2 linked regions of the Phyllobacterium zundukense genome follow. The protein of the gene in region 2 interacts with the protein of the main gene of each other region in a pairwise test. Links are inferred from orthologs where the notes say so. Each region holds a gene or a part of one and is shown on either strand. Other genes may lie near its edges.

Region 1 (15,724 bases), 440 kb from region 2 along the record:
CCAAGCTGACGGAACTTCAGGGAGGTAGCTGGTAGGCCCCTGCCAGCGAAGGGCACGGTGCGGATAGTGTTCAGAACCTCCCGGACACCATTCGCACCGCTTGCCTGGCCGACCAATCCTGAAACATGACTCCGGACAGGAACACGACCATGTCGTCTTATACCGCACGTTCAGAGCTTTTGCGGCAGCGCGCCCGGTCAGCGCGGCTGTTTCTCGTACCGATGATCGTAGCGCTCGCCATTGTCGCTGGCTGGCCATTGCTTCGGACGATCTATTTTTCCTTTACCGACGCCTCGCTGACCAATATGAGCGCGGCGAAATGGGTAGGACTGAAGAACTACCTGTCCTGGATTCAACTGAAAAGCGGCCGCACAATCTATTCGGGCCTGCTGGTTGACCCGACCTGGTGGAATGCGGTGTGGAACACCGTCCGTTTCAGCATCATCTCGGTCGCGCTGGAGGCCTTGTTCGGCATGATCGTTGCCCTCGTGCTCAATGCCGAGTTCAAGGGCAGGGGCATCGTTCGCGCGGCGATCCTGATTCCCTGGGCCATCCCGACCATTGTTTCCGCCAGGTTGTGGGGGTGGATGCTGAACGACCAGTTCGGCATATTGAATGATCTCTTCATGCGGTTGGGTCTTATCAGTCAGCCCATAGCATGGACGGCCAGTGCCGATACGGCCATGACGGCAGTGCTGATTGTCGATGTGTGGAAGACGACGCCTTTCATGGCGCTCCTGATCCTTGCCGGCCTGCAGATGGTTCCAAAAGACATTTACGAGGCGGCGCATATTGATGGCGTTCATCCGGTCAGGCAATTCTTCCGCATAACCCTGCCGCTGATCAAGCCGGCGTTGATGGTTGCGATCATCTTCCGCCTGCTCGATGCCATGCGTATCTTCGACCTGATCTATGTGCTGACACCCAACAGCTCGCAGACGAAGACCATGTCGGTACTGGCGCGTGAGAATCTGATCGAGTTCGACAAATTCGCCTACGGCTCAGCTCAATCAACGTTGCTGTTCCTTGTTATTGCCTTGATGACTGTTCTGGCGATCTGGCTCGGCCGCGTGCGCCTGGATGGAGGAGACCGCTGATGATCTGGAACCTCACCAAGAGCACTGCCTTTTACGCGCTCGTTGTCCTGATTGTCGTTCTGGCGGTATTTCCGTTCTACTACGCAATCATCACCAGTTTCAAATCCGGCAGTGCGCTCTTCGCCGTTGAATATTGGCCCACGTCGTTCTCCCTGGAGAATTACGTTTCGGTCATCAATGCCGGCAGTTTTACCCGCAATCTGCTCAACTCCGTTATTGTGTCGAGCCTGGTGGTCTTGCTGGCATTGTTGATTGCGATCACCGCATCCTTTGCTCTGGCACGCGTACGGTTCCGCGGCCGTTCCTTGCTGCTGCTGACAATTCTGTCTGTTTCCATGTTTCCCCAGATCGCAGTGCTGGCAGGGCTGTTCGAGGTGGTCCGCTTCCTCGGCCTCTACAACACACTGTGGAGCCTCGTCTTTTCCTACACGATTTTCACGCTGCCTTTCACCGTGTGGGTGCTGACCACCTTCATGCGGGATCTGCCAATCGAGATCGAGGAGGCGGCGATCGTGGATGGCGCAACGCCGTGGGTTATTATCACCAAGGTGTTCTTGCCGCTGATGTGGCCGGCGATGGTGACGACCGGATTGCTCGCTTTCATCGCGGCATGGAACGAGTTCCTGTTTGCACTTACCTTTACGTCTTCGACCGAAACGCGAACGGTGCCGGTCACCATCGCGCTCCTGTCGGGAGCAAGCTCGCATGAAATCCCATGGGGAACCATCATGGCTGCGTCCGTCATCGTCACGGTACCGCTCGTTGTTCTCGTCCTGATTTTCCAACGCAAGATCATCTCTGGCCTCACCGCCGGCGGCGTCAAGGGGTAACTCAAATGACAGCAATTCATCTCAACAATGTCCGCAAATCCTTCGGTACGTTCGATGTGATCAAGGGCGTCGACCTTGAAATCAGTCCAAGCGAGTTCATGGTTTTCGTCGGCCCTTCCGGCTGCGGAAAATCTACACTTTTACGCCTGATTGCTGGGCTTGAGGACATCACGGCTGGCACGCTCGCCTTCGACGACAAGGTGGTCAATAGCCTGACGCCGTCGCAGCGCGGGATCGCCATGGTGTTTCAGTCCTACGCGCTCTATCCGCATATGACGGTTTTCGACAACATGGCTTTCGGTCTGAAACTCGCCAAGGGCGATGCCGGTGAGATCAAACGGCGGGTGCATGAGGCGGCGGAAATGCTGCAGATAACGGCCTATCTGGATCGCTTGCCAAAACAGCTTTCCGGTGGCCAGCGGCAGCGTGTGGCCATTGGCCGGGCTATTGTCCGCGATCCGAAAGTGTTTCTTTTCGACGAGCCGCTGTCCAATCTCGATGCTGCGTTGCGCGTACAGACGCGGCTGGAGATCGCCAAGCTCCACGCGAAAATGCATGAAACGACGATGATCTATGTGACGCATGACCAGGTCGAGGCGATGACGCTGGCAGATCGCATCTGTGTGTTGCGCGATGGTATCGTTGAGCAGGTCGGTACCCCGCTGGAGCTTTATGAAAAGCCGCAATCGCTCTTCGTCGCCGGCTTTATCGGCTCGCCAAAGATGAATTTCCTGACTGAGAAACACGCCGACACGTACAGGGCACATACGCTGGGCGTGCGGCCGGAACATCTCGAAATCAAGGAAAAGGACGGCGCCTGGGACGGCCAGTTGATCCTCGCGGAAAACCTCGGTTCCGAGACCTATCTCTATATCGATATCGGCGCGAAGGACCCACTTGTCGTCAGGCAGGACGGCACGGCGCGCCAGCAGCCAGGCGAACGGCTCTTCATCTCGCCGATCAGCAACAATGTCCATCGCTTCGACCAGACCGGCAGGCCGGCAGCGGCACATTAGAAGAATCAGGGCAACGATTGTGCCGGTTATTCGTTGCTCTTGAAGTCCTCCCAACGGCAAATGGTATGAATAGGAATACAAAATGACTATCCGAACACTCATATGGGGCGAAAATGTTCATGAACAGGTGAACAGAACCGTCGCCGAAATCTATCCTGAAGGCATGCATAATCAGATTGCAAAGCTGCTGGCGGCCGACGACAATCTTTCCATCAAGACCACAACGTTACAGGAACCGGAACATGGTCTGACTGAAAAAGCCCTCGAAGAGACCGACGTCCTGATCTGGTGGGGTCACCGCGCCCATGGCGATGTCGCCGATGAAACCGTCGAACGTGTTGCAAAGCGCGTCTGGGAAGGCATGGGCCTGATCGTCCTGCATTCCGGTCATTTCTCGAAAATCTTCAAGCGTCTGATGGGCTCGCCCTGTGCCCTGCACTGGCGCGAAGCCGGTGAACGCGAGCGGTTGTGGGTGGTCAATCCCGGCCATCCCATTGCCAAGGGCCTGCCTGCTTATTTCGAGCTGGAAAACGAGGAAATGTACGGCGAGCCGTTCTCGGTCCCGGAGCCGCTTGAGACCATCTTTGTATCGTGGTTCCAGGGCGGGGAAGTGTTCCGTTCCGGTCTGACGTACCGCAAGGGAGCGGGCAACGTATTCTATTTCCGCCCCGGTCACGAGACCTATCCAACCTATCACGACGAGACAGTCGGCCTCGTGCTGCGCAATGCGGTCAACTGGGCATACAATTCCAATCGGTATCCCGAGATTACCACGGCGCCAAACGTGCCTGTGGAGAAGGCGATCGAGCCCATTACTGCACGTGGTGGCAGTCTGCACGAGGCTGGCGAGGAAGGTTTCCGCTAGGTAGTTGCTGTGATCGGGCGGTGGTTTTACCCCGCCGCCCGTCAGACCTGACATATCGATGCCTGCACCCACGACGGGTTGCACGGCAGCATTCAATTTAAGGACTGGACCAATGCGTCTCTTGATCTTGGGTACCGGCCATATGGCCAATGCGCACGCGAGAAATTTCATCGAAATCGACGGCGTGACACTTGCTGGAGCAGTCGATGTAGACCAGAACCGGGTCGAGGCGTTTCGCGAGAAATACAGCATCGAGCGGGCATTCACCTCGCTTGAGGAAGCGCTCGCCTGGGGGGATTTCGATGCGGTCGCCAATGTAACCCCGGACAGTGCGCACCACGCGACCACGCTGAAATGTCTCGCAGCCGGTAAGCATGTTTTTTGCGAAAAACCGTTGGCCACGAACTACCACGATGCCATGGAAATGGCGGAAAAGGCGGAGGCCGCCAATCTCGTCGGTATGGTGAACCTCACCTATCGCAATGTTGCGCAATTGCAGGCGGCCCGCAAACTGGTGACAAGCGGCCAGATCGGCAAGATCAGGCATGTCGAAGCCTCCTACCTGCAGAGCTGGCTTGTCTCGAAGCAATGGGGTGACTGGCGCACCGAAAGCCAGTGGTTGTGGCGCCTGTCAAAGAAACACGGGTCCAACGGCACGCTGGGCGATGTCGGCGTGCACATTCTCGATTTCGTCGTCTACGGTACGGATACGGAAATTGACGAGGTTTTTTGTCGGCTCAAGGCTTTCGACAAGGCTGAAGGCAACCGCATCGGTGAATATGAGCTCGATGCCAATGACAGTTTCACCATGACTGTGAGCTTTACCAACGGCGCGCTTGGAGTTGTCCATTCCAGCCGCTGGGCCACGGGCCACGTCAATGAACTGCGCCTGCGCGTGTATGGCGACAAGGGCTCATTCGAGGTCGTGCACCGTCATGATGGCTCAAAGCTGCTGGCCTGCCTTGGCGATGACATCGAAACGGCCACCTGGAAAGAGATTGAGGTCGAGCCGGTTCCGACGAACTACCAGCGATTTGTCGACGCCGTCGGGCAGGGCAAGGCACTGGAGCCTTCATTCCGTCATGCGGCCAAACTGCAAAAGGCAATCGATCTAGCCAATGTCACCGAAAGCGACCGCAAGGAGCATCGCCTGCAAGGTTAACGAGAGAAAGTTTGTCTAGCGTAACATCAAGACGCTGCATGCCGATCCAGCCTGGCTGGCAGAGGCATGCGGTCTACGAATGATCAGGCCGTTGGCTTCGGCCATGAATTTCAGCATGGACGAATCCTGTACAGCGAAGGGTGTTGCAGTCAGCGTTCCGTCTGCACTCGTTGTAATACGAGCGCGGACATAGTCCTGGCGCTGGTCGTTGGTACCCATGTCGCTGCCGAGCACGGCGGTGCGAAGATCAGGAGCGTGCGGCAAGCCCAGCATGGCTCGTATCAATGGCGTCAGAAAAATATGAGCGCAGATCAGGCTTGAGACAGGATTGCCGGGCAGGCCGAGGATTTTCATTCCATCCAGACGTCCGAACATCAATGGCTTGCCGGGGCGAAGCGCAATCTTCCAGAAATCAAGTTCCATACCCCGTGCGGCCAATGCTGGCTGGACGAGGTCGTGATCGCCGACCGAAGCGCCGCCAAGCGTAACGAGAATATCCGCATCAGTTGCGATTGCTTGATCGAGAGCATCGTTCAATGCCTCGAGACGGTCTTCGGCTATTCCAAGGTCAATTGCCGTACCGCCTGCCTTACGCACTATTTCCGCGAGGCCGAAACTGTTGGAGGAAATGATCTGGTCCGGCCGATAATTTTCGCCCGGACTGACAAGTTCATCGCCGGTTGCGAGGATAGCGACGCGAGGCTGCCTTACCACTTGCAGGGTCGGATGATCAGCAGAAGCAGCGAGGGAGAGGGCGGCCGGATCGAGAACCCGTCCAGCCTCCAGCAGCAAATCTCCTTGATTGAAATCCAGCCCTGCCTTGCGGATGTTCCGGCTCAGGGTGACTGTCTCGATGATTTCGACCTGTTGGTCTCCTGGAACGGTGTTTTCCTGGATCACGACGCTGTCGGCACCCTCCGGCACCGGTGCGCCGGTAAAGATACGCACCGCTTCTCCGCTATTCACAACACCTGAAAAGGCGTGCCCTGCCGCGGACTGACCGATCAGTTTCAATGAACACGGCACGGTTGCCACGTCAACTGCCCGTACGGCATACCCGTCCATGGCTGAAGCGGCAAAGGGCGGTTGCTGCCGTTTGGCATGCAGGTTTGCAGCAAGGACTCGGCTCCCGGCGGCGGAAAGTGGGACAGTTTCGGCGTCAAGTTTCAGGGCGCCAGCAAGAATGCGTGCCCGCGCTTCGTCGACGGGAAGGAGACCTGTCATGCTATTTCTCGCTTGCCGCGTTGGCGGACCAATTGCCGGACTTGCCGCCGCTCTTCTGCAGGAGGCGAATGTCCTGAATGATCATCGCTTTATCGGCCGCTTTCGCCATGTCGTAAATTGTCAGACACGCAACGGAGACCGCGGTCAGCGCCTCCATTTCAACACCGGTCTTGCCGGTCAATTTCACTGTCGCGATAACGTGCAGGCCGGGCAAGGCTTCATCGGCCTCAACATCGATGGAAATCTTGCTCAGAAGCAGTGGATGGCAGAGCGGGATCAGTTCATGGGTCTTTTTCGCGGCCATGATGCCGGCAATCCGAGCCGTTCCTATCACATCGCCTTTGGCGGCATTGCCAGATCTAATAAGATCAAGCGTTTCCGCCCGCATCTTCACCGAACCTCCTGCAACGGCGACCCGTTCTGTTTCGGCTTTGCTGCCGACGTCTACCATGTGGGCGGCGCCCGTCTCATCGAGATGGGTGAGTTTAGAGCGAGTTGCAGTCATGCCGCGTCGGTCTGCTTTGATTCGGTGCCGTGTAATAGCGACCTCGTTGCGGCCGCAACATCATCCTGCCGCATGAGACTTTCTCCGACGAGAAAAGTCCCTATGTTCGACTCTGCCAGCCGCAGGCAATCCGCATGAGTGAAGACGCCGCTCTCGCTCACCAGAAACTTGTTGGACGGTACCATTTGCGCAAGCCGTTCCGAGACCGCCAGATCAACTTCAAAGGTGCGCAAATTACGATTATTGATACCGAGCAATGGTGATGACAGTTGCAACGCCCGTTCGAGTTCCGCCTCATCATGTACCTCGACAAGCACGTCCATGCCGAGCGACATTGCCGTATCTTCGAGCGCCTTGGCGACATCGTCGGTGACGCTCGCCATGATGATGAGGATGCAATCGGCACCCCAACTGCGCGCCTCATAGACCTGATAGGTGTCGAACAGGAAATCCTTGCGCAAGGCAGGAAGACCAGTCGCTGCGCGCGCCGACTTCAGAAATTCTGGCGCACCCTGGAATGAAGGGGCATCGGTCAGAACCGAAAGACAAGCGGCTCCACCCAGCTCATAGGCCTTGGCCAATGCGGGCGGGTCGAAATCCGGACGGATCAAGCCTTTCGACGGGCTGGCCTTCTTGATCTCGGCGATGAGAGCAAATTGTCCCGCCGCACGCTTCTCCTGCAAAGCGCTCAGGAAGCCACGGGGCGCATCCTGGTTCTTTGCCTGCGCCTTCGCCTCATCAAGTGTGACGCGCATCTTGGCGGCTGCGATCTCATCGCGCTTGTAGGCCTCGATCTTGCGAAGAATATCAACCATGCTCAACGGGCCTCGCTGTTGGACACGTGGACAAGTTTCTTTAGCACATTTCGCGCCGCGCCGCTGTCTATCGAATGGGCAGCCATTTCAATGCCGATTTTGAGGTCGGATGCGGCGCCAGCAATAACAAGGCCAGCGCCAGCGTTGAACAAGGTGATATCACGATAGGCACCATGCGCCCCATCGAGAACAGATAGCAGCGAAACGGCGTTTTCGTCGGCCGTACCACCTTTCAGGTCCTGGGGATCGACAAGCCGCAAACCAAAGGATTCCGGATCGATTTCGAATGTGCGGATTTTTCCATTCTCGAGCGCCGCGACCTTAGTCACGCCGGCAGTCGTGATTTCGTCAAGGCCATCACCATGAACTACCCAGACAGATTCGGACCCGAGACTCTTCAAAACATGTGCAACCGGCTCAACCCATTCGGGAGCAAAGACACCGACGAGCTGACGTTTGACCCCTGCCGGATTGGTGAGGGGGCCAAGCAAGTTGAATATTGTGCGCGTCCCAAGCTCGACGCGCGCCGGACCGACATGTTTCATTGCCGGATGATGCATCGGCGCGAACATGAAGCCGATACCAGCTTGCTCGATGCATGCCGTGATCAGTGCCGGACCGATTTCTATATTGATGCCAAGTGCGGCAAGCGTATCGGCGGCACCGGAACGCGATGACAGCGCACGATTGCCGTGCTTCGCAACCGGAACTCCGGCACCTGCCACCACGAAAGCTGCACAGGTCGAGACGTTGTAAGAGCCCGACTGATCACCGCCTGTGCCGACAATATCGATGGCGTTGGATGGAGCTGTTACCTTCAACATCTTCGACCGCATGGCGGAGACCGCACCAGCGATCTCATCGATGTTTTCTCCGCGTACACGCAGCGCCATCAACAACCCGCCGATTTGGGCCGGCGTTGCCTGTCCCGACATCATAATGTCGAATGCCTCGACAGCTTCCTCGCGGGAAAGCGCCTTGCCCGCCGCTGCAATGCCGATGAAACGCTTTAGTTCAGCCATTCTCTGTCTCGCAGCAATCGTCTTTAACGGGCAAGCGCCTGATTAATGACGGTCTGGTTGATCGTAACGGGATAGACGGTCTGCAATTGCGCCACCAATTGGTCAAGCAGATCGTCGGCGAGGCGGGACGAGAAAGCTTCCCGTTCCACAGTGGTCAGGGATTCCGGTCCGACATTCGCCGGTTCGATCGACTCTGCAACCTTGAAAATCAGTTTCGAACCATCGGATGCCGATTCCGTCACGCCGACAAGACCCTGCGGACCATCGAATACCGAGGCGACGCCGCCTTCTCCGAGATCCACGTCCTTGCTCTCGCGGGTAATACCGCGCTTGGTGTCCTTGGTGAACTTGAACTCGGCTGCGATGTCATCAAGCGACGTTCCATCGGCAACGCGTTTACGCACCTCTTCGGCTTTCGCGTTGAGACGCTTTTCAAGTTCGGCCGTTTTCCAGTTTTCTATGACGCGCGGCTTTACCTCATCGAGCGTCCGTTCACGCGCCGGGGTCACACTGTCCACGTCATACCACAGATAGCCGTTTGTGCCGAGGTTGAACGGTTCGTTGTCAAAACCAACGTCGGCCTGGAACACCGCTGCTAGCTGATTTTCATCGAATGGCAGATTTGGTATGTCCTTTTCATCGGGGCCGCGTCCCGTCTGGTCGATTGCATCAATCGTTACCAGCTTGAGATTTTGCTTTGCTGCGGCTTCCGCCATGCTCGCGCCATCGGCACGGGCGTTTTCGTAGCCGTCATGCACGTCAGCGATCGACGAGGTCGCTTGTGTCAGGGCTATGGTTTCGCGAATATCCTTTTCGACCTCGGCAAGCGGCTTGATAACTTCCGGCGCAATTGCAGAAACGCGAACGATGACCGGGCCAAAAGTTCCTTTCAACACATCACTGACGCCATTGGCTTGAAGAGCAAAAATTGCATCGCTGATCGACTGATCGGGCAGGGCGGTCTTCGGAAACGTTCCCAGACGAACATCATCCATGGTCTTACCCTCGGACGCGACGATATCCTCAAAGCTCGTTCCGGCCACGATCTTGTCGTGCGCGGCCTTGGCCGCATCGTCATTTGCAAAAGTCAGCTGTTCGACGGTGCGCGTCTCCGGCGTTGAATAGCGGACAATGTTCTTGTCGTATTCCGCCTTGATTTCTTCCGGTGTTACGGTCGCCGGGTTTGCAATGTCCTTTGGTTCAAGTTTGACATAGCTGACCTTGCGATATTGTGGCGCGCTGTATGCTTCCTTGTTCGCTTCAAAATACGTCTTCAAGTCAGCGTCGCTGGGATCCGCAATATCGGCAACGAAGCTTTTGGGCATTGAGACGTAATCGACGGTTCGTGACTCGCCCTTGTAGGTAGCGATAGCCTTGAGCAGCGTATCTGGCACTTTGATGCCATCGGCCACTGCTTCAACGATTTGTTGGCGGCGTGCTACCTGCGCACGATTGTCGAGATAGCTCTGCGGGGTCATGCCGGCGTTACGCAGGACAGCATCAAACTGTGCAGGATTGAATCGACCGTCGGCTCCTTGAAAGGCTGGATCTTCTGCCGCGAGTTGCGCGAGGCGGTCTTTTGAGAGCCCGAGAGACATGGTGCGTGCCTGTTCGTCAAGAACGACGCCCGCAACCAATTGCGCCTGCACCTGATGACCAATTCCAATGGCATCCGCCTGCTCGCGTGTCAGCCGCTGTCCGAAACGCTGCGAAAGGGCGGTGAGCTGACGATCATAGGCCAGGCGATAGTCTACCGGTGAAACTTCGGAATGGCCGGCGCGTATGGCGGCATTACCGCCAATGGCGCCAAGTATGGTATTGGAGACACCCCATCCTGCAAAGCTGATCACGAGAAGGCCCATGAGCACCTTGACCACCCAGGTCTGTGCAACGTTGCGGAGAGAGTCGAGCATGAAAAGTCACCGTATCAGTCAAGAGGCTTAATTGAATCTAAGGGGGAATAGCGTGATGCAAGGCTTGTGTCGATTGCTTTATCAAGTGAATTTGGTAGTCAGGCAATCAAAGACTTCAGAAATTCGCCAAAACCATCGTTTAAGGAAGACCCAATGACCCCTGATGTCCGTCCGCTCGTTGCTGGTAACTGGAAAATGAATGGTACGGGGGAGTCGCTTGATGAATTGCGCATAATCGTCAACCGGCCAAATTCTGCCATTGGCGAGAAAATCGACGCTTTGATCTGCGTCCCCGCAACGCTTGTTTTCAGAGCAGCGCAGTCCGTCGAGGGCGAAGCCTTGAGCATCGGCGGCCAGGATTGCCATTTCAAGAAGTCTGGTGCGCACACCGGCGACATCTCCGCGGATATGCTGAGAGACGCTGGCGCGTCCCACGTCATTGTCGGTCATTCCGAGCGCAGGACAGATCATGGCGAGACCGATGCGGTGGTCAATGCCAAAGCCGCGGCTGGCTGGGACGCGGGTCTCGTCGCAATTATCTGCATTGGCGAGACGGAGGCACAGCGCAAGGCCGGTTCGACACTCGATGTCATCGCTACGCAGCTTGCCGGTTCAATTCCCGGCAACGCCAATGCGGGCAATACGATTATTGCATACGAACCCGTGTGGGCGATCGGGACAGGTCTGACGCCGACTGCTGACGATGTACAACAGGTTCATGCCTTCATCCGCGCAACGCTCGCCAAACGTTTTGGTACTGACGGCGCGAAAATGCGGATACTTTATGGCGGCTCAGTCAAACCTTCCAATGCCATCGAACTCCTGGGTGTAGAGAATGTGGATGGTGCACTGGTCGGCGGGGCGAGCTTGAAAGCAGCCGACTTCCTCGCCATCTGTGAAGCATACCATTCCCTCTGACTGGTGATCTGATCGTAAACAGCACAAGAAAACTGTGGCCTGACGGGCTTGGTTTATTGACCGATACGGTGTAAAGAGCCGCGTCCGACACCTAGAAAGCAGAAAATACCCCATGCAAACCGTCGTTATCGTCATTCATCTTCTGATTGTACTTGCCCTCGTTGGCGTCGTGCTGATGCAGCGCTCTGAGGGCGGCGGTCTTGGAATCGGTGGAGGTTCTGGCTTTATGACTGCGCGCGGTGCTGCAAATGTCTTGACACGGGCCACGGCAATTCTGGCGGCCGGCTTTTTTGTTACATCCTTGGCCCTCGGCATCATGTCGCGCTACAGCGAAAGCCCAACCGATATTCTTAACCGGATTCCAACAACGACCGGCAATCAGCCCGCTGGCCAGCAGCCACCAACAAGCGGCGGCATTCTCAATCAGCTTGGTGGACCGTCGTCGAATAACGCGACTCCGCCGTCGTCTGATGCGCCTGCTGCACCGGCTTCTGGCTCGGCCGCACCTGGAACAACAGCGCCTGCTGCGCCCGAATCAACCTTGCCTGCGCCAACAGCTCCAGTGACCCCTGCGCCGGCAAATCCGGTTCCGAATTCACAATAGTTCTGTTTGCTATTATGCTGTCTATGCGGGGCGCAACGAATGTGTTGCGTATCCGCAACCCTTGAGGGGGAAGACGTATTCAGATCTGTTCTTCACAGCGATTTGCATTGAGAAGAATCCGGTCTTCGGATATCGCGATATCAGGTTGGCCTCGGGGGCCTGGCAAACGCCGCGAGGGCGTTGTGCAATCTATGCGGGAATTTGAAACTATGCTGTCACGTCGCTCTCTGCTTGTTGGAATGTCAGTCCTGGCGCTATCCGGCCCGGCATCGGCAGAACCGATCCTCAAGAAAATCATGAATCCATTTGGCGGCAACGCCTCTGAGGCGGCCGCAAATCCAGACGCAGCAGTCAAGCCGATCGAAGTTGCCGAGGTGCGCAAGCCTGCGAACCAGGGCAAGGCCAAGACGAAGTACGGTATCGATCCGAAATACATGCCCCAGGACGTTGCTTTCTCCGGCTACAAGCCAGGGACGATCGTGATCGATCCAAAGGCAAAATTCCTCTATTTGGTTGAGTCGGCTTTCAGTGCCCGCCGCTATGGCATTGCAGTCGGCAAGGAAGGCCTGGAGTTCAAGGGAACCGCGAAAATCCAGACCAAGCGCGAATGGCCACGCTGGATTCCTACCAAGGAAATGATCGAGCGTGAGCCGGCCCACTATGCCAAATATGAGCACGGCATGGACGGCGGCCCCGGCAATCCCCTCGGTGCACGTGCCCTTTATCTGTCGCAAGGAAACAAGGATACGTATGTGCGTATTCACGGCACGATCCAGCCATGGACCATCGGAAGTTCCGCATCGAATGGCTGCTTTCGAATGGTCAATGATCATGTGATTGACCTGTATAATCGTGTTAGCGTTGGCACGGAAGTAGTTGTTCTGTAAGAACAATCGTTGAATATATTTAAACGGCCAGACCTCGTGTCTGGCCGTTTCGTTTGAATTGAAAAATATTTGGGACGGGAAAAACGGCTTATCTGCCGATTTTTTTGTGGCCAAATCACTTGCAAAGGACTAACGAGATAAGCCCATGGCCCGATATGTTTTCATCACTGGCGGCGTGGTTTCTTCCCTCGGAAAAGGCATCGCTGCAGCCGCTTTGGCGGCACTCCTGCAGGCTCGTGGATACCGCGTGCGGATTCGCAAGCTCGACCCTTATCTCAACGTCGACCCTGGCACGATGTCGCCGTATCAGCACGGCGAAGTCTTTGTGACCGACGATGGCGCTGAAACTGACCTTGATCTTGGTCACTATGAGCGCTTTACGGGGCGTCCTGCCAACAAACAGGACAACATCACGACCGGACGTATCTACCGGAATATCATCGAGAAGGAGCGCAGGGGTGATTATCTCGGCGCTACCGTTCAGGTGATTCCGCACGTTACGGACGAGATCAAGAACTTCATTGTCGAAGGCAACGAGGAGTATGATTTCGTCCTGTGCGAGATCGGCGGCACTGTGGGCGATATTGAAGCCATGCCCTTTCTCGAGGCAATCCGCCAGCTTGGCAATGATCTGCCACGCGGCAGCGCCGTATATATTCACTTGACGCTGATGCCCTATATTCCGGCTGCTGGAGAACTCAAGACCAAGCCGACCCAGCATTCCGTCAAGGAATTGCGTTCGATCGGCATCGCACCGGATATCCTGCTTATTCGTGCGGATCGCGAGATCCCGGAATCCGAGCGGCGCAAATTGTCCCTGTTCTGCAATGTCCGTGCCTCGGCTGTCATTCAGGCGCTGGATGTCGATACAATCTATGACGTGCCGATGGCCTACCACAAGGAAGGTCTTGATTCCGAAGTCCTTGCTGCGTTTGGCATCGATCCGGCGCCCAAGCCGCGCATGGAGCGTTGGGACGAAGTCAGCCAGCGCATCCACAATCCGGAAGGCGAGGTCACGATTGCCATTGTCGGCAAATATACCGGCCTCAAGGACGCCTACAAGTCACTGATAGAAGCGCTTCACCATGGCGGCATGGCCAACAAGGTGAAGGTCAATCTCGACTGGATCGAATCGGAGATCTTCGAGCAGGAAGACCCGGCGCCTTATCTGCAGAAAGTACATGGCATTCTGGTTCCGGGCGGCTTTGGCGAACGCGGCTCGGAAGGCAAGATTCTGGCTGCCAAATTCGCACGCGAAAAGAAAGTACCGTATTTCGGCATCTGCTTTGGCATGCAAATGGCCGTGCTGGAGGCAGCGCGATCGCTTGCTGGTGTTGAAAAGGCATCATCGAGTGAGTTCGGCCCAACGAGCGAACCGGTCGTAGGTCTGATGACCGAATGGCTCAAGGGCAACATGCTGGAAAAGCGGGCGCAATCGGGCGACCTTGGCGGAACCATGCGCCTGGGAGCCTACGAAGCACTGCTTAAATCGGGCACGCGCATCGCGGATATCTATGGCTCGACCGATATTTCCGAACGCCACCGCCACCGCTACGAAGTCAATATCGATTACAAGGATCGTCTGGAGGATTGTGGTTTGGTGTTCTCCGGTATGTCGCCGGATGGCGTCCTACCAGAAACCATCGAATATCCGGACCATCCCTGGTTCATTGGCGTTCAGTACCACCCGGAATTGAAATCGCGCCCGTTTGAGCCGCATCCGCTGTTTGCCTCATTCATCAATGCGGCAATGGCACAAAGCAGACTGGTCTAACCGCTCATAGTGAGTTCAAAAGGCCCGGCAGATTGCCGGGCCTTTTGCTATAATCATCTTCGCCCTGCCTATTGCAGCCGCATGAGGCTGCTCGGCTGGGGCGCAGGGCAGGGCAAAGTGGTTTTGGTGCCATCCGCATTGAACTGAACAGGCTTGCGTGTCGGAATTTTCAGGGGTGCCTCTTGCGTCACTGTCACCAGCTCATCAGGGTTGTCGCCAGTCTGCACCGGCGCGGCATCTCCCTTGGTTAATGTAACCCAAGTGTCTGTCGCACCGATGTCGACATTGAACTCACGGCCCTGCCATTTCAAACCCTTGAAGAAAACGCGCGTCGCAGGTTGTCCCTCGATTGCCGTGGGCAGGATCGGCTTCACCACGATGCGATCGTCGCGGAAGCGATAACCGGTCATGCCCATGCCCACGCCTTGCAAAAAGCCGCCGGCGCCGGTGACAAAAATATTGGTGGGCCCCTGTTGCCCGGCAGACCTGTCGAGCACCCGGGTTTCATTGAATTGGTGATAAGGCCCCATTGCGACATCGTAGGATCTTCCAAGAAACCTGTCGAAATCACAGCTCCCAAGTTCAGCAGTGACAACCGCGTAGACGGCATCGGTCATGGATGGCCCGTCAGGGTCTGTTATCGATGCATAATACTGCAGATCATTGCCCGCCAGGGTATCTGTCATCGGATATTCCATTGGGTATTTCAAAAGCACGACATCCGCCTGTTTGATGCGGTTATTCTCATTGAATCTACTAAAGGTACTGTACTCGAGGTGAATACCGTCCCTTTCAATGGGTTTCACAAAATTGTCGCGGACGGTTGTCCATAGGGGGGGAATGGTTTCGTTCAACATTTTGCCTGCTTCGATGGCCAAATCCAATGCTTTGATTGCCGAGCCGTTGGTAAAGGCTTCGGTATTCACGTTCTCTACATATTCGTCCGGTGCGGTCACCTGCTCCAAATCGTAACCTCCGGCGGTTAGCGTCACGCGTGTCGTGTAGAAATCTGCAATGCCGGAGAGAATAGGCCACGCCTGGTTTTGCAGGAAAGCCCGGTCGCCCGTTGCCGCATAATATTGATGCTGGGCG
Region 2 (15,542 bases):
CTGATGCCGCAAATCGAGCTCATCCTGACGATCGGCCAATATGCGCAGGCCTATCACCTTGGCCGGCGCCGTCGTGCCAGCATGACTGAAACGGTATCGAACTGGCGAGAATATTTCGAAGTGGAATCCGGAGCTTCGATCCTGCCCTTGCCGCATCCCTCCTGGCGCAACAATGTCTGGTTGAAGAAGAATCCGTGGTTCGCGCAGAACGTTCTACCAGTGTTGAGGGAGAAGGTCAGGATTCTAATTTCCTAGCTATTGGGATGAAATTTTTTTCAAATTTGAAAAGATTGGAATAATTTTCTTGTACGCTCGTTGATTATCGGACCATAAAGTATCCCATTCCACAGGGATGACAAACATGGATAGACTCGACCGAAAAATTCTCCGCCTCCTCCAGGAGGATGCAACGCTTGCTGTGGCTGATGTCGCCAAGAAAGTCGGGCTTTCGACCACGCCATGCTGGCGCCGTATCCAGAAGCTGGAAGAAGACGGTGTAATCCAGCGCCGGGTTGCGGTTCTGGACCCGGTTCGCGTCAACACGCGAGTGACCGTATTTGTCTCGATCCGCACCGGTTCACACAGCAATGAGTGGTTGAAGCGCTTCTCCGAGGTTGTGCAGGAATTCCCCGAAGTGGTTGAATTCTATCGCATGAGTGGTGACGTCGATTATCTCCTGCGCGTTGTCGTGCCGGACATCGCCGCCTATGATGCGGTCTACAAGCGGCTGATCACCAAGATCGATATCCGGGATGTATCGTCTGCCTTTGCCATGGAGCAGATCAAATACACCACTGAATTGCCATTGGACTATATGAGCATTGAGAAAGAGCCGGCCTGAGGATATCAGGCCGGTACCAAGGCGCTTGGCTTATTTTTCAAGCCGCGCCAGCAGGGATGATGTATCCCAACGGCTGCCGCCCATGACCTGCACGTCCTTGTAGAACTGATCTATTAGCGCGGTCACCGGCAGCTTCGCATTGTTGCGATCCGCTTCTGCGAGGCAAATACCCAGATCCTTGCGCATCCAGTCGACGGCAAAACCGAAATCATATTTTCCGGCATTCATGGTCTTGTGACGGTTTTCCATCTGCCACGAACCGGCTGCCCCCTTGGAAATGACCTCGATGACTTTTTCGATATCGAGACCAGCTTTCTTGCCGAAATGAATACCTTCCGCGAGGCCTTGGACAAGGCCGGCGATGCAGATCTGGTTGATCATCTTGGTCAATTGCCCGGCGCCTGCTGGCCCCATCAGGCCAACCATCTTGGCAAAGGATTCGATGACCGGCTTAGCCCTGTCGAATGCATCCTGCTCACCGCCAACCATGACCGTCAGCGCGCCATTTTCGGCGCCTGCCTGACCACCGGAGACCGGGGCGTCGAGAAAGTGGAAGCCTCTCTTGCGCGCTTCCGCATCGAGTTCGCGTGCAACTTCTGCAGAGGCGGTTGTGTTGTCGATGAAAATTGAGCCCTTCTTCATCGAGTGAAACGCACCGTTCTCGCCGATCGTCACGGAGCGCAGGTCGTCATCATTGCCGACACAGGAAAAGACGAAATCCTTGCCCGCTGCAGCCTCTTGCGGCGTCGGCGCGTGAGCGCCCTTGAACTGTTCCGCCCACTTCTTTGCCTTCTCGCTGCTGCGATTGAAGACCGTGACGTCATGGCCGCCGCGTGTTTTGAGATGACCCGCCATCGGGTACCCCATGACGCCAAGACCAATAAAAGCGACTGTTGCCATTCCGTAGTTTCCTCTGTCAGATAGGCCCATAGTGTTGAGTACCAGGATCGGGGGACGTTAGGACAATGCGGCGGATCATCAAAGGCCTATTGTGGATTGTTTTTTCCCTCATCCCCATAGCACTACTTGCCTCAGTTCTTGGTTACGTCTGGCTTGCACGCTCGGTCGCGCCCGCAACCGGCGATATGGTGCTGGCGGATCTTTCCGCACCGGTGACGATCACCCGCGATAAGAATGCCGTTCCGCACATCAGTGGCAATTCGGTTGATGACGTTCTGATGGCCCTTGGCTTTGTGCATGCCCAGGAGCGCCTCTGGCAGATGGAAGTGAACCGGATGGCCGGGCAGGGCCGCCTGTCCGAGCTTTTCGGTGACAAGACTATCTTCACCGACCGTTTCATCCGCTCAATCGGCCTCTACGAATCGGCGGAAAGCTCCGTTGCGGCGCTCAATGATGCGGACCGCAAGAAGATCGACTCCTATGTGCGCGGAATCAACGCATTCATTGACAGCGCCGCCCCGGTTTTCGGCTCCAAATATTCGCCGGAATTCGTCATCCTCGGCCATTCGCCGGAAAAATGGACCGCTGCCGATGTAATCGTGACGTTGAAACTGATGTCGGTGTCCCTTGCCGCCAATATCGACGACGAAGTCTTGCGCTTGAAGTTTGCCCGTCTTGGCATGAATGATGCGGAGATCGCGGATCTTCAACCGCCTGTGGCCGGCGATACTCCACCGCCCTTGCCGGATTTGAGGCAGGCGCTTGGATTGTCTAGCGGCACAATCAAGACCGGAGCACTTGAGGCCGAAAGGCAATTTGCGTCGCTGAACGAAATCATGTCCACCGGTGCGTCGAACAATTGGGTCATCGGCGGTACTCGGACCGAGACCGGAAAACCCATTCTCGCCAATGATCCGCACCTTGGACTGTCGGCACCTGCCATCTGGTATCTTGCGCACCTGCAAGTGAAAAATGCAGATGGTTCATCGAAGAACCTTGTCGGCGTGACGTTGCCCGGAGCGCCGCTCGTGTTGCTGGGTCGAAACGACAGAGTCGCTTGGGGATTTACCAATACCGGTTCAGACGTTCAGGACATCTTCGTCGAAAGGATCAATCCTGCCAATCCCAACGAATATCAGACGCCGGAGGGTTTCCAGCCTTTCGAGAAGAAGAGTGTAGCGATCAGGGTTAAAGGCGGCGACACCGTCAATTTCGAGCGCCTGGTCACGCGGCACGGCCCGGTCTTGCCTGCCGATTATCGCGGGCTTGACCACTACCTTCCAGAGGGCGCAGTTGCATCACTGTCCTGGACCGCCTTGGCTGGTGACGATACAACGATTTCGGCAGGCCTGAAGCTCTGGGATTTTGCCAGCGTGCTGGATTACCAGAATGGCATGCGCGAATTCGTGACGCCGATGCAGTCGATCGTCATTGCCGATGTGGATGGGAACATCGGCATGATCGCGCCGGGGCGGGTTCCAATGCGTGACCCCGCCAATCAGATCATGGGCCGCGCCCCGTCGCCGGGTTGGGACGCGACCTACGATTGGAAGGGCTTTATTCCGTACGAGGAACTGCCACGCGTCTATAATCCTGCCGATAGTGTTCTGGCGACCGCCAACACCAAGATCGTCGATTCAAGTTACCCGCATTTCCTCACCTTCGATTGGGATGAACCCTGGCGGTTCGAGCGGATCAAGACATTGGTCTATGGTGCAAACCAGCAGACGATGGGAACCAATCGCAAGGTACAGGGCGATGCTTACGACAATGCCTATGCGGCCTTGTTGCCGGTCATGCTCAAGCTGGTCGAAGGAAGAGGCGATGTGGACCAGGGCATCATCACGCAATTGAGCGGGTGGGATTTTGTCGAGGACCGCGCACGCATCGAGCCTTTGCTTTTCAATGCATGGCTCAGGATGGCAATGAAGCGCATCCTTGAAGATGATCTCGGTGATGCCTTCCCATCCTTCTGGCAGGGGCATGTCGATGCCATGTTGCGCTGGCTCGGTCCGACGCCGGCTCGCAACTGGTGCGACGATGGTCGCACGCCGGAGAAGGAGAGTTGCGGCGACATCCTTGCACTGGCTCTTGGCGACGCGGTCAAGGATCTCGATACGCGTATGGGCTCTGACCGATCAAAATGGAACTGGGGCGCGCTGCACTATGCCTATGGCGCGCACCGGCCGTTTTCCCAAGTCAGCCCGCTCGATCGTTTGTTCAATGTCACCGTGCCTGCATCCGGCGGCGCCTTCAGTCTTGATCGAGGAAAATCGTCGTTTACCGACGAAAGCAATCCTTACCGGGTAACCCATGGCACCAGCTATCGCGGCCTGTTCGATCTCGCCAGTCTCGACCGCTCGACCTATATCCAGACCACGGGCCAATCGGGAAATGTCTTCTCGTCCAATTACCGGGATTTCGCGCAGAAATGGGCGGATACCGAAGCGATCACAATTCCAACTGATGAGAAGGCCTATGAGGAAGGCCTGCTCGGGGTGTGGCGCCTTAAGCCGAAAAATTAGGTAAGCAGATGCCGCTCAGGTGAGGGGGACCATCACTGACTTTTGATATGCCGGGCGCTCTTTAAGGCGCTCGTACCAGGCGGCAAGATGCGGGTGATCTGGCCGATCGATCGGCATTTCGAACCAGGCATAGGCGAAGCAACCGAGCGGGATGTCGCCTACACCGAATTTTGGGCCGGATAGGAAAGGCTGCGAGGCGAGTGCAGCGTCGACAATGGCAAATAGCCTGCCGCAGTCTTGAATGCCCTTTTCCTTGGCCGCATGATCCTGCTTGTCGGGTGTGAGACGCACAACATTCCAGAAGACGTCGCGGAACGGGGTAGCGAGCGTGGACGTTGCCCAGTCCATCCACCTTTCAGCCTTGGCCCTTGCTCCGGCATCCTCGATATGGAGCGTCGATTGACCATACTGTGCGGCAAGGTAGCGGACGATGGTGTTGCTTTCCCAAAGCACCAGGTCTTTGTCTTCCAGCGTTGGAACCAGCCCATTCGGATTCTTCGCACGATATTCGGGATCGGATACGATGCCGAATGCGCCTCCAGCTGGAATGTTCTCGTAGGGGACGCCGACTTCTTCCGCAGCCCAGAGTACCTTCTTAACGTTGGTCGAGTTTGTCCGGCCCCAGATCTTCAGCATGGTTCAGATTCTCTTTTCGGTGGATTTTCTAGCGAATCAGGTGGCGCGTAATGCGGCGCTCCATCCAATCCCATAGATGCCGCAGTATTTCCACCAGGACCAGGTAAATGATTGCCGTCCATAGGTAGGTCTGGAAGTCAAATGTGCGTGAATAGGCCAGCTTTGTATAACCCATGAGGTCATAGACCGAAATCAAGGCGACGATTGCAGAGCCTTTGATCATCAGGATAACTTCATTGCCATAGGGTCGCAATGCCACGATCAAAGCTTGCGGCAGGATGATCTTCCAGAAGGTGACGAATTTTGGAATTCCGAGCGAGGCTGCTCCTTCCCATTGCCCCAATGAAACGCTGCGGATGGCACCCCGCAAGATCTCAGCCTGATAGGCTGCGGTGTTGAGGGCAAACGCCAGCAGGGCACAAAACCAGGCTTCACGGAACAGGACCCACAACCCAATTGACTGGAGTTCTTTGTTGAATGAGCCGACGCCGTAATAAATCAGGAATACCTGGGCAATCAACGGCGTCCCACGGAAGAAATAGACGTAGAAATAGGCAATCGTCGAAATGATGCTGCTCTTGCTCAAGCGGCCCAATACGACCGGAACCGACAGCACCGCGCCGAGAATGATCGAACTACCGACAAGGGTGATCGTGGTTCCGAGGCCAGACAGATACGTAGGGCCATACTTCTTTACGAGCTCGATATTCCAGGCACTGTAAAGATAGAGCAGCAGACCAAGGATGAGAGCAGCCCAGATACCAACGAGAATGTGACCGATCACGCGTGATCGGGTCCAGCGTTTTGGCGGTGCGGGCGGGCGCAAAACTGTCGGTGTCCGCGCGTTGATGAAGCTCTCGGTCATCGCTTTGCCCCGCTTTTGGCCGCCCAACGATCAATGCCATCGATGACGAAGGATGAAAGGATGGCAAGCGCGAGATAAATCATGCAAGCCGTGCCGTAGAACAGGAAGGCGTGTTTGGTCACGCGGGCAGCAACGGAGGTCTGGCGCAATATGTCGGCAAGTCCGATCGCTGAGACGAGCGCTGTGTCCTTGAGCAGGATCATCCAGAGATTGCCCAGGCCGGGAAGTGCTATGCGGATCAGTTGCGGCAGGATGACCTTGCGCATTGTCTGACCGTTGGATAGGCCAATGGCGTAGCCGCCTTCGTACTGGCCCTTTGGGATGGCGCGAAAAGCCGAGAGAAACACTTCACTGGCATAGGAAGAAAATACAGTGCCCATCGCGAACATGCCGGCGATGAATGAATTGATCTCGATAGTCCCGGTATAGCCAAGCATCTGGCCCAGCATCTGGATACCGATCTGCCCGCCGAAATAGACCAGGAACAGGGTGAGCAGTTCAGGCAAACCACGGAATATCGTCGTGTACATGTTTGCAGCAAGCTTGACAGACGGTTCGGAAGACTGCTTGCCGAGAGCGACAAAAAAGCCGATCGCCAGCCCGAGTGGCAGCGTTGCAAGTGCCAAACTGACCGTAACGAGAACACCGCTGGCAATGCTTGGGCCCCATCCGCCTTCGCCAAAACCAAGTAACGCTATTGAGCCTTCCATAGGCAACTTTCGTGTCTTGCGGGCTATTCCCCAGGCTCTTTTTCGAGCCAGCCCGTCATTTTTCGAAGTTCATGGCGTAGATGGCGGCTCGCCGCCATCTACATTTCTTATCAAGTCAGCGCGGTCGGCTCAATCCTCGCCGCCGTAAACGTCGATCTTGAAGTACTTGTCGTTGATTTCCTTGTACTTCCCGTTCTTGCGGATCGCTGCAATAGCGGTGCTGAACTTATCTGCGAGGGCAGTATTGCCCTTCTTCACAGTCACGCCGGCGCCTGGGCCATGAATCTTGACATCAGGCTCGATGGTTCCAAGGAGCTTGCAGCATGCACCGGCCTCGCTGTCGAGCCACTGGCCGAGCACGATCACGTCGTCCATTGCAGCGTCGATACGACCGTTGGCCATTTCGAGTTTGTACTCGTCAGCCGTTGGATACATCTTGATTTCGGAGCCGCTATATTTGGCCTCGGCAAAGTTCGAGTGGCTGGTGGAAGCCTGAACGCCAAGGGTCTTGCCCTTTAGTGCTTCCGGAGTGATGTCCTTGATGTCGGAATCCTTCGGTACCACGATGGCAGGTGGAGTGTTGTAGTACTTCTTCGAGAAATCGACCTTCTCCAGACGTTCCGGAGTGATCGACATCGACGCGATGATTGCGTCGAATTTGCCAGCCTGCAGAGCCGGGATCATGCCGTCCCAATCCTGGGTTACGAAGGTGCATTCTGCCTTCATCTCTTCGCACAGAGCCTTGCCGATATCGATGTCGAAGCCTTCCAGCTTGCCATCTGGCGTCAGATTATTGAACGGCGGGTAGGCACCTTCGGAAGCGATTGTCAGCTTAAGGGCGTCCTCTGCGTGAGCCACACCCATGGTAAAGGCCAGGGCTGCAGCGGAAATCGCGAGTGCGAGACGCTTGTTGATACGCATTTATTTGAACCTCTCTTTTATGGCCCGGCTGTTCCCCTGTTCTTTTGGACAGCCTTCCGGGCAAGTCGCAGTTTTTTACTGCTCCTACGCGGATATTCCCACTAGTTTTCAGCCAAATGCAACCGGGAATCGTGCGTCGCCGAACGAATCTAAAGGGCAAAATCACATTAATGTTTTTGACCTTATACTTTTGTTGCGCACGTTCGGGTTGAAACGTCATTTTCTGACACGCCTGTCGCGAAGGCCGGTTTCACGCTCAATCAGATCAGCCAGTCCAGGTATATCGTCGAGGTCATAGACGGGAATGTGCTCCCCGGCGATGGGATGGTCGCTTGCAATGGCTACAATCGCCGGGTCGTTCAGCGTCAAGCGTTCTCCGGACCGACCTTCCAGTCTTCTGGTCTCAATCTTCTTGTGATGCTCACGCTTATAGCCTTCGACGAGCACAAGATCACAAGGTGCAAAGCGGGCAATGATCTCAGCAAGCGAGGGCTCTCCTTCCTCTGCCAGCTCATGCATAAGCGCCCAGCGTTGATCCGAAACAATGGCGACTTCACCCGCACCGGCCTTCCTGTGACGCCACGAATCCGTACCCTCCTTGTCGATATCGAAATCGTGATGGGCATGCTTGATCGTCGATACTTTCCAGCCCCGCCGTGTCAGTTCATTCACGAGTTTGACGGTGAGGGTGGTCTTGCCCGAATTTTTCCAGCCAGTGATACCGAATATGTGATGCGTGGCGGATGTCATTTCGTTGTGATCCATCTTTGCCGGGCGTCGGCAATATCCTGCGGCGTATTGATATTGAAGAATGGATCGAACAGCGTGCCCGAATGCGTTGTCACAATGGGAAATTCCGCAATTTTATGTGGGTGGCCTTCGATCCAGGCAATGACGCGGCGATTTTTATCATCGCTCAACCAATGGCGAAGATCTGTTTTGAGAAAGACCGGCCAGAGGCCGAATACCGGATGAAGCCTGTCTCCGGACGCAGCGACGCCGATATGGCCAGGTGCTTCGGCAATGGAGCGGCGAAGTGTATGGACAAGGTCATCGGGGAAAAAGGGCGTGTCGATCGCCACGGTCAGGATGTGCGAGAAAGGCGTGGCCTGATTGTTGGCCCATTCCATTGCCGCCAGAATACCGGCGAGCGGCCCGGCAAAGCCGCTAATGTCGTCAGGGATCACCGGCACGCGCAAATTCGAGAATTGCCCGGGATCGCCGTTGCTGTTCAACGCGATGATCTCGATCTGGCGCGATAGGCGTTCGTGCACATGGTCGATCAGGCGTCGATCGCCGAAGGGCAGCATTGCCTTGTCCTGCCCATCCATCCGGCGGGATTGTCCACCCGCCAGTATTATGCCCGCAATTCGCACATTCACACTCCATCCGGTGAAGTTGTTGCCGCTGCCGCCGCGATCGCCACCGGCTTCATTCGGTCGACGATACGCTCACGGTAGAGCGTATAAAGCCCGCTGCCAATGACGATGATGGAGCCTATGATCATCGGAATGTCCGGCAAATCGCCAAAGAACAGAAATCCGAGCAGGATTGCCCAGATCAGACTGGTGTAGCGGAAAGGCGCAACGAACGAGATCTCGCCCTCACGCATGGCGAGAATGATGAAGTGGTAAGCGACGATGACGCAGCAGGCCGCAAGCGTCAGAAGCAGGGTGTTTGTCAAGGTCATCGGCGTCCAGCCACCAAGCGGACCGATCATCGCCACTCCGGCCAGGGAAACGCCGGCCGATGTCAACGCCGAGATCATCAGAACGGGAATGGTTCTGGGCACTTTACGTGTTGCGAGATCGCGTAGCGCGGCAAAAACGACTGTGATGACAATCAGGAAAATATAGGGGCTTACACCCTCATTGCCGGGTCGCACGATGATGAGCACCCCGGAAAAACCGATAATGATCGCGATCCAGCGCCGCCAGCCCACGGGCTCGCCGAAGAACATCGCCGCGCCCATGGTAACGACCAGAGGCAGGGCCTGCAGGATCGCCGATGTCAGAGCGAGGGGAACATGGACAAGAGCGACAAGAAAGCTGACCGTTCCGACCACTTCGCCGATAACCCGCAGAATTGTCATTTTGTGCAGAGCTTCGCGCAACGGTATCAACATACCTTGGTGCCAGGCGAGTGCAAGGATCAGTATGGTGGCGATCGATCCGCGTACGAGCATCACCTGGCCCATATTCATGTGCTCGGCGACGAACTTTACCGTCGCATCATTGAAGGTGAAGCTCGCCATGCCGATAGCCATGAACAAACTGCCACGCAGATTGGGGGATAGCGCCAAGATCGTCATTCCAAATGGGTGCAGCGATTCTCCTCCAGAATCGCATAGGTTGATATATCAACCTGCGCCGTTCAACGCATTCGGAATATTGGGGAGCCGGGAAGTAAGTTTATCCGCCGGTAACGCTCATGTGCCGGGATACCGCTGGGCGATTGTGGCGGCGGTCGATGATGAAATCATGACCCTTGGGCTTGCGGCCAATGGCTTCGTCGATGGCATCGTTCAAGAGCTCGTTGCCTTCGGATGCCCGCAGAGGTTCTCGCAGGTCGGCCGCATCTTCCTGGCCGAGACACATGTAAAGTGTGCCGGTGCAGGTCAGGCGTACGCGATTGCAACTTTCGCAGAAATTATGCGTCATCGGCGTGATGAAGCCGACACGTCCGCCAGTCTCCTTGACCTCGACATAGCGGGCGGGGCCGCCCGTCTTGTAGGCAATATCTTCGAGCGTGAATTCTTCGCCGAGCTTGGCCCGCAGCAATGAGAGCGGTAGATACTGGTCTGTGCGGTCGAGATCAATTTCGCCCATCGGCATGGTCTCGATCAGCGTCAGATCCATGCCGCGACCATGGGCCCAGCGGATCATTTCGGGTATCTCGTGGTCGTTGAAGCCCTTGAGCGCGACAGCATTCAGCTTGATCTTGAGACCAGCCTGCTGTGCCGCATCGATGCCTTCCATGACGCGGTTGAAATCGCCCCAGCGGGTAATTGCATGGAATTTGTCGGGGTCCAGCGTATCGAGCGACACATTGATGCGCTTGACGCCGTGGCCAGCCAGTTCGTGGGCGTAGCGTGCCAATTGGGAGCCATTGGTGGTGAGCGTCAGCTCTTCGAGGGCGCCGGATTGCAGATGGCGCGACAGTTCGCCAATCAGGTGCATGATGTTCCTGCGTACGAGCGGCTCGCCGCCGGTAAGACGCAGTTTTTTCACACCCTTCTCGATGAATGCAGTGCAGAGGCGGTCCAGCTCCTCGAGCGTCAGCAAATCCTTTTTCGGCAGGAACGTCATGTGTTCCGACATGCAATAGGTGCAGCGGAAATCGCAACGATCCGTCACGGAAACGCGCAGATAGCTGATCGTCCGCCCGAACGGATCGATCATCGGTGTCTGGAATGCTGTTCTGTCGAGCAACGCTACGTGGTCCAAGGACTTCCTCCTCCTGAAGAGATAGGATGCTGCCAGTGACTTGTCCAGTCATCCGGGCAAGTGTGTCTGCATTGGTGCTGCGACATTTCGCTCGAATATTGAACGTTCTACGAGAGGATTCGCTTGCAGCCTTTACCCGCCGTGCCTAGAGAAGGGTCGATTGTGAGGAGTGTCCACCATGACCAATGCCTGGCCGAAAGAACTGCGTGTAAGCAAGGACCGGCGGTCGTTGACGATCGCCTTCGACAATGGCGAAACCTATACTTTGACCGCGGAACTCCTGCGGGTTGCTTCACCGTCGGCGGAAGTGCAGGGCCATTCGCCCGAACAGCGCGTGACTGTCCCCGGCAAGATCAATGTCGAGATCGCCAGGATGGAACCCGTCGGCAATTATGCGGTACGCATTATCTTCGATGACATGCATGACACCGGCCTGTTCAGCTGGGACTATCTGATCGATCTCGGCCGCAACATGGACACACGTTGGCAGGCCTATCTCGATGAACTGGCAGATAAGGGCTTGAGCCGCGAGCCATTTGCTCCGCGGCGATCTCACTGAGCGTTATCCTTGTAAAAGTCTTATTAATCAAGTGGTTATGCCTTGCATCGATCCCTTCTATGGATGGATTGCGATAAATGTGTCGAAATCGGCACACCGCTTAAAATAGTGCCGCCGGAGAATAATCAGTGGGGCGCGGGGCATTGTTAAAAGAATCTAAATAGGATGCGATGAAACTGGCCACACACCAAATCCATGGCCCATGTTCACCCGTGGGCAAGACAGTACCTTCCGGGCGGAAATCATGAACTCCTTTTCTAAAAAACGTGCGATCTTTTTGGCGGCCATGTTGTCGGCGACAGCCGTATCCATGACGTCTGCTTCGGCTGCCAACAATTTGATGGAGCTGTTGTTCGGTAACCGCCGTGTCGACTCCAAGCCCGTCAATCAGAATGGCCAATTGCGGCCAAACGAACCGGTTGGCGGAGAGTATGCGAAACGCCCATCCGGACCGATCAAGCGCGTAACAGTAACGGCGCCAACGAATTACGACTACAAGCCGGAAGCACTGGTTCAAGTCGATTTTGCCAAGGTTGATCCACAGCTCACCGCGTCTGCCGACCATGGCGTCGCGTCGCCTCCGCAGATGGAACAGTTCGGGCTCAAGATCGATCATCTGAAGGACGCGCATGTCCTGGCTGAGAAGGAAATCGCCGACGCCATCGTTTCCTATTACGCCACGAAGCAGCGACCGATCTGGACGGCATCGTATGACGTAACGCCAAAGGCCAAGGCCGTTGCGGCGCTTTTCGCAAAAGCTGCCGAGGAGGGGCTCGACCCTGGAGATTATGCGGTCCCGTTGCCGAGCGATGATTACGACCGTTCCAATATTCCTGCACGGTTGAAGGAACTTTCGGAATTCGAACTGATGATGTCGGCGCGTGCGCTGCGTTATGCAATGGATCAGGGCGAGGGCCGCATCAATCCAAACCGTCTGAGCGGATTCCACGATATTGCTGTTGGCCGCGTCAAGCCCCGCGAAGTGATCGATCAGCTCGCTTCGTCCAACGACCCAAGCGCCATGCTCCTTGCATTCGCGCCGCAAAACAAATGGTACACGGAACTCAAGCAGAACCTGCATGAGATTGGCGATACCAATGAACCCGTCATACGCGTTGCTGTCGGTACCAAGATTCGTCCTGGTGACCAGAATCCGGAAATCCGCAACGTGGTGGCTTTGATCAAGGCAAAGGCGCCCAAGGATTATCTGGCGACGCATGAGGCTATTCTGCAAGCGCATGAAAGTTCTGATGTCTATGACGACAGCCTCGTCGAAGCCATCAAGGACTTCCAGACGGCACAGGGGCGCAAGGCCGATGGCGTCATTGGCAGCAACACAATCAGTGCGCTGCAGGGCGAAACGACCGCGTCCAGGCGTGATCGCATTCTCTATTCCATGGAGCGCTTGCGCTGGCTGCCGCATGATTTCGGCAAGCGTTACGTTTTCATCAATCAGCCTGCCTACCGGGCGCAGTACTTCGATGATAACGCTGAAAAGCTGGCGATGAACATTGTCATCGGATCGCCGACCAACCAGACCTACTTCTTCGACGATACGATCGAAACGGTTGTCTTCAATCCATCCTGGGGTGTTCCGCGTTCGATTATCCTCAACGAGATGATGCCGAAAATCCTTGGCAACCCGTCTTATCTCGAGAACAGCGGCTACGAGGTCTATGACAAAACCGGCCGTGTGGTGCCGTCAAGCTCGGTGAACTGGTCGCAGGTGGCCGCCAATGGCGGCGGTGTCGGCATTCGTCAGAAACCAAGCCTCGACAATGCGCTGGGCGAACTGAAGATTTTGTTCCCGAACAGCCATGACATTTACATGCATGACACCCCCGCCAAATCCTACTTCAAGCGGGACATGCGTGCCTTGAGCCATGGCTGTATTCGCCTGGAGCGTCCACGCGATATGGCTGCGGCCGTGCTTGGTGTTCCTGTGGAAGATCTGAAACAGTATTTCGGCAAGAACGAGCGCAGTGTCAGGGTGAAAGAACAATTGCCCGTCTACGTGTCCTATTTCACCGCCTGGCCCGACGCAATGACGGGCGACATCCACTACTACGACGATGTCTATCAGCGTGACGCTTATCTTGAGAAAGCAATCGTCAAGACGCGGGCGATACGGCAGGGCAATGTCCAGGCTGCACAGACGGCAAGGCTCTAGATTTAGCTTCTCGGCTCTATCTCGAATGGTGGCAGGCTTTGAAATGCCAGTTTCAAAGCCTGGGACCAGCCTTCGGAAATGATTTCGTAGTAGGGATCGTGGCGTTCGATCCGCTTCTCGAATCCGAGCTTGAGACTGTCTGATTGATAGAATTGCAGATCGAGCGGCAAACCCACTGACAGGTTGGATTTCAGAGTTGAATCGAAGGACACCAGCAAGAGCTTGGTAGCCTCTTCAAACGTCATTGCTGGATCATAGGAACGGACGATGATCGGCTTGCCGTACTTATGTTCGCCGATCTGGAAAAAGGGTGTGTCGGGCGTCGATTCAATGAAGTTGCCCTCTGGGTAGATCAGAAAGAGACGCGGATCGCCACCTTTGATCTGACCGCCGAGGATGATCGATGCGCCAAATGAATCGGCACGTTGTCCACCCGAATCCACCTCTTCGATGACATGCCTTATGGTATCGCCGACAAGCCGAGCCGTCTGGAACATCGACGGCATGTCATAGATCGACGGCGACCGTTCGGAGGGTGTTTTTGTCCGTTCGTTCAGGATGCTGATGACGGCTTGTGTCGTTGCAAGATTGCCGGCGGAAAGCAGCGTAATGACGCGATCGCCAGTCTTGGCCCACGTGTACATTTTCTTGAATGTCGAGATGTTGTCGACACCAGCGTTGGTTCTTGTGTCAGACATGAACACAAGGCCACGGTCCAGTTTAAGGCCTACACAGTAGGTCATAGCGAATCCCAAATCCGAATAGTCAGCCCCGATTACTGCTCTACATTGACTTCCACGGCAAGTGATTCAATGCCGGGTCCAAAGCGTATTCCAGAAATCGGCGCTGCTTCGCGATAGTCGAGGCCACAAGCAACGCGCACATAGCCTTCATTCGGGCAAATATCGTTGGCCGCATCGAATCCCACCCAGCCAAGCCCATCAATATGGGCTTCCGCCCAGGCGTGGCTTGCCGTCTGTTCGATCGTATTCGTCAGCATGAGATAGCCGGACACATAGCGGGCAGGGATGTTCAGAAGACGCGCCACCGAAAGGAAGATGTGGGTGTGGTCCTGACAGACACCCTTGCCATTGACCAATGCCTCTTCGGCGGTCGTCAGGATATTAGTAGAGCCGGGTGTGTAGACAACCTTCTGATGCAACAGGCCCATCAAATCATGCATGACCGCAAGCTTGTCGGATCTGACCTGAAGGCTTGCTGCCAATTCGCGGATTGCATCGCCGGGTTTCGTCAGCTCGGTCTCGCGCTCATAGAGCCAGATTGGCATGAAATTATAGACTTTGCCGAGGACACCGGTCCGATCCTCGGTTTCAACCTGTCCTTCAGCACGAACGACGAGTTCCTGCACATCGCGTTCAAGGCTTATCAGCATGGTGCGATTGCCATAGCCGTCGCGGTAGCTTGCCTCCTGCTTTGCTCCTTCGACCGTTACCGCCCAATCGATGATCTTTTGGCCGGGGCTGCTCTGCGGATGCATGCGCAAGCGCAGCACCGAATAATGCACCGGAGCGTCGTACCGATAGTGGGAATTGTGCTGGATGTTCAGGAGCATGATCTTCAATCGAAATTGTAGGCTTCAGCAATCTTGCTGCTCAAGCTGTTCGTTTGATAAATGAGATCACTCAGAAACTCATGCAGACCATTGTCAAAGATGGTCCGGATCTCATTGTCTTCGAGCCGTTTCATAATGCCTTCGGACATGTCATGGCATTCGTGCCGTTTGCCGTAATCATTGGCAAGATATTTCAGATTATCAACGATATTTGAATAGCAGAAATTAAGCGACCGCGGCATGCGGGAATTGAGGATCAGGTAATCCGCTATGTTCACGGGGTTGTATTCAACATCATAGACCCAGCGATAGGAGCGATGCGCGGAAACAGAACGCAGGATCGATTCCCATTGAAAATTGTCCAGCGTCGTGCCGACATAGGAAATCGACGGAAGC

The links.
Region 1: the proteins of mobA (region 2) and BLM14_RS08435 interact in binary tests that used the Escherichia coli proteins (3 or more experiments, as listed by UniProt). The link is inferred for Phyllobacterium zundukense from one-to-one orthologs.

Annotation. Positions count from the first base shown.
Region 1 is NZ_CP017940.1:1,700,624-1,716,347, forward strand. Bases 4,091-6,998 are described here. They hold BLM14_RS08435 (molybdopterin molybdotransferase MoeA), read right to left. Parts: upstream 6,195-6,998; coding sequence 4,986-6,194; downstream 4,091-4,985. Other genes in these bases: BLM14_RS08430 (Gfo/Idh/MocA family protein), read left to right, coding at 4,091-4,970; moaC (cyclic pyranopterin monophosphate synthase MoaC), read right to left, coding at 6,196-6,699; trpC (indole-3-glycerol phosphate synthase TrpC), read right to left, coding at 6,696-6,998. Outside these bases: BLM14_RS08405 (ABC transporter substrate-binding protein), read left to right, coding at 1-35; BLM14_RS08410 (carbohydrate ABC transporter permease), read left to right, coding at 150-1,097; BLM14_RS08415 (carbohydrate ABC transporter permease), read left to right, coding at 1,097-1,927; BLM14_RS08420 (ABC transporter ATP-binding protein), read left to right, coding at 1,933-2,943; BLM14_RS08425 (ThuA domain-containing protein), read left to right, coding at 3,026-3,808; more of BLM14_RS08430, read left to right, coding at 3,921-4,090; more of trpC, read right to left, coding at 6,999-7,514; trpD (anthranilate phosphoribosyltransferase), read right to left, coding at 7,517-8,536; BLM14_RS08455 (SurA N-terminal domain-containing protein), read right to left, coding at 8,560-10,449; tpiA (triose-phosphate isomerase), read left to right, coding at 10,603-11,367; preprotein translocase subunit SecG, read left to right, coding at 11,480-11,971; BLM14_RS08470 (L,D-transpeptidase), read left to right, coding at 12,181-12,858; BLM14_RS08475 (CTP synthase), read left to right, coding at 13,004-14,632; BLM14_RS08480 (glycosyl hydrolase family 65 domain-containing protein), read right to left, coding at 14,701-15,724. UniProt on the Escherichia coli protein: Catalyzes the insertion of molybdate into adenylated molybdopterin with the concomitant release of AMP.
Region 2 is NZ_CP017940.1:1,257,303-1,272,844, forward strand. What follows is about bases 6,960-9,685. They hold mobA (molybdenum cofactor guanylyltransferase MobA), read right to left. Parts: upstream 8,775-9,685; coding sequence 8,145-8,774; downstream 6,960-8,144. Other genes in these bases: BLM14_RS06170 (ABC transporter substrate-binding protein), read right to left, coding at 6,960-7,398; mobB (molybdopterin-guanine dinucleotide biosynthesis protein B), read right to left, coding at 7,615-8,148; BLM14_RS06185 (DMT family transporter), read right to left, coding at 8,777-9,685. Outside these bases: BLM14_RS06135 (uracil-DNA glycosylase family protein), read left to right, coding at 1-255; BLM14_RS06140 (Lrp/AsnC family transcriptional regulator), read left to right, coding at 362-841; BLM14_RS06145 (NAD(P)-dependent oxidoreductase), read right to left, coding at 872-1,741; BLM14_RS06150 (penicillin acylase family protein), read left to right, coding at 1,807-4,266; BLM14_RS06155 (glutathione S-transferase family protein), read right to left, coding at 4,282-4,902; BLM14_RS06160 (ABC transporter permease), read right to left, coding at 4,931-5,767; BLM14_RS06165 (ABC transporter permease), read right to left, coding at 5,764-6,477; more of BLM14_RS06170, read right to left, coding at 6,607-6,959; more of BLM14_RS06185, read right to left, coding at 9,686-9,700; GTP 3',8-cyclase MoaA, read right to left, coding at 9,810-10,799; BLM14_RS06195 (gamma-butyrobetaine hydroxylase family protein), read left to right, coding at 11,023-11,403; BLM14_RS06200 (L,D-transpeptidase family protein), read left to right, coding at 11,648-13,573; BLM14_RS06205 (proteasome-type protease), read right to left, coding at 13,576-14,316; BLM14_RS06210 (transglutaminase family protein), read right to left, coding at 14,349-15,146; BLM14_RS06215 (alpha-E domain-containing protein), read right to left, coding at 15,152-15,542. UniProt on the Escherichia coli protein: Transfers a GMP moiety from GTP to Mo-molybdopterin (Mo-MPT) cofactor (Moco or molybdenum cofactor) to form Mo-molybdopterin guanine dinucleotide (Mo-MGD) cofactor.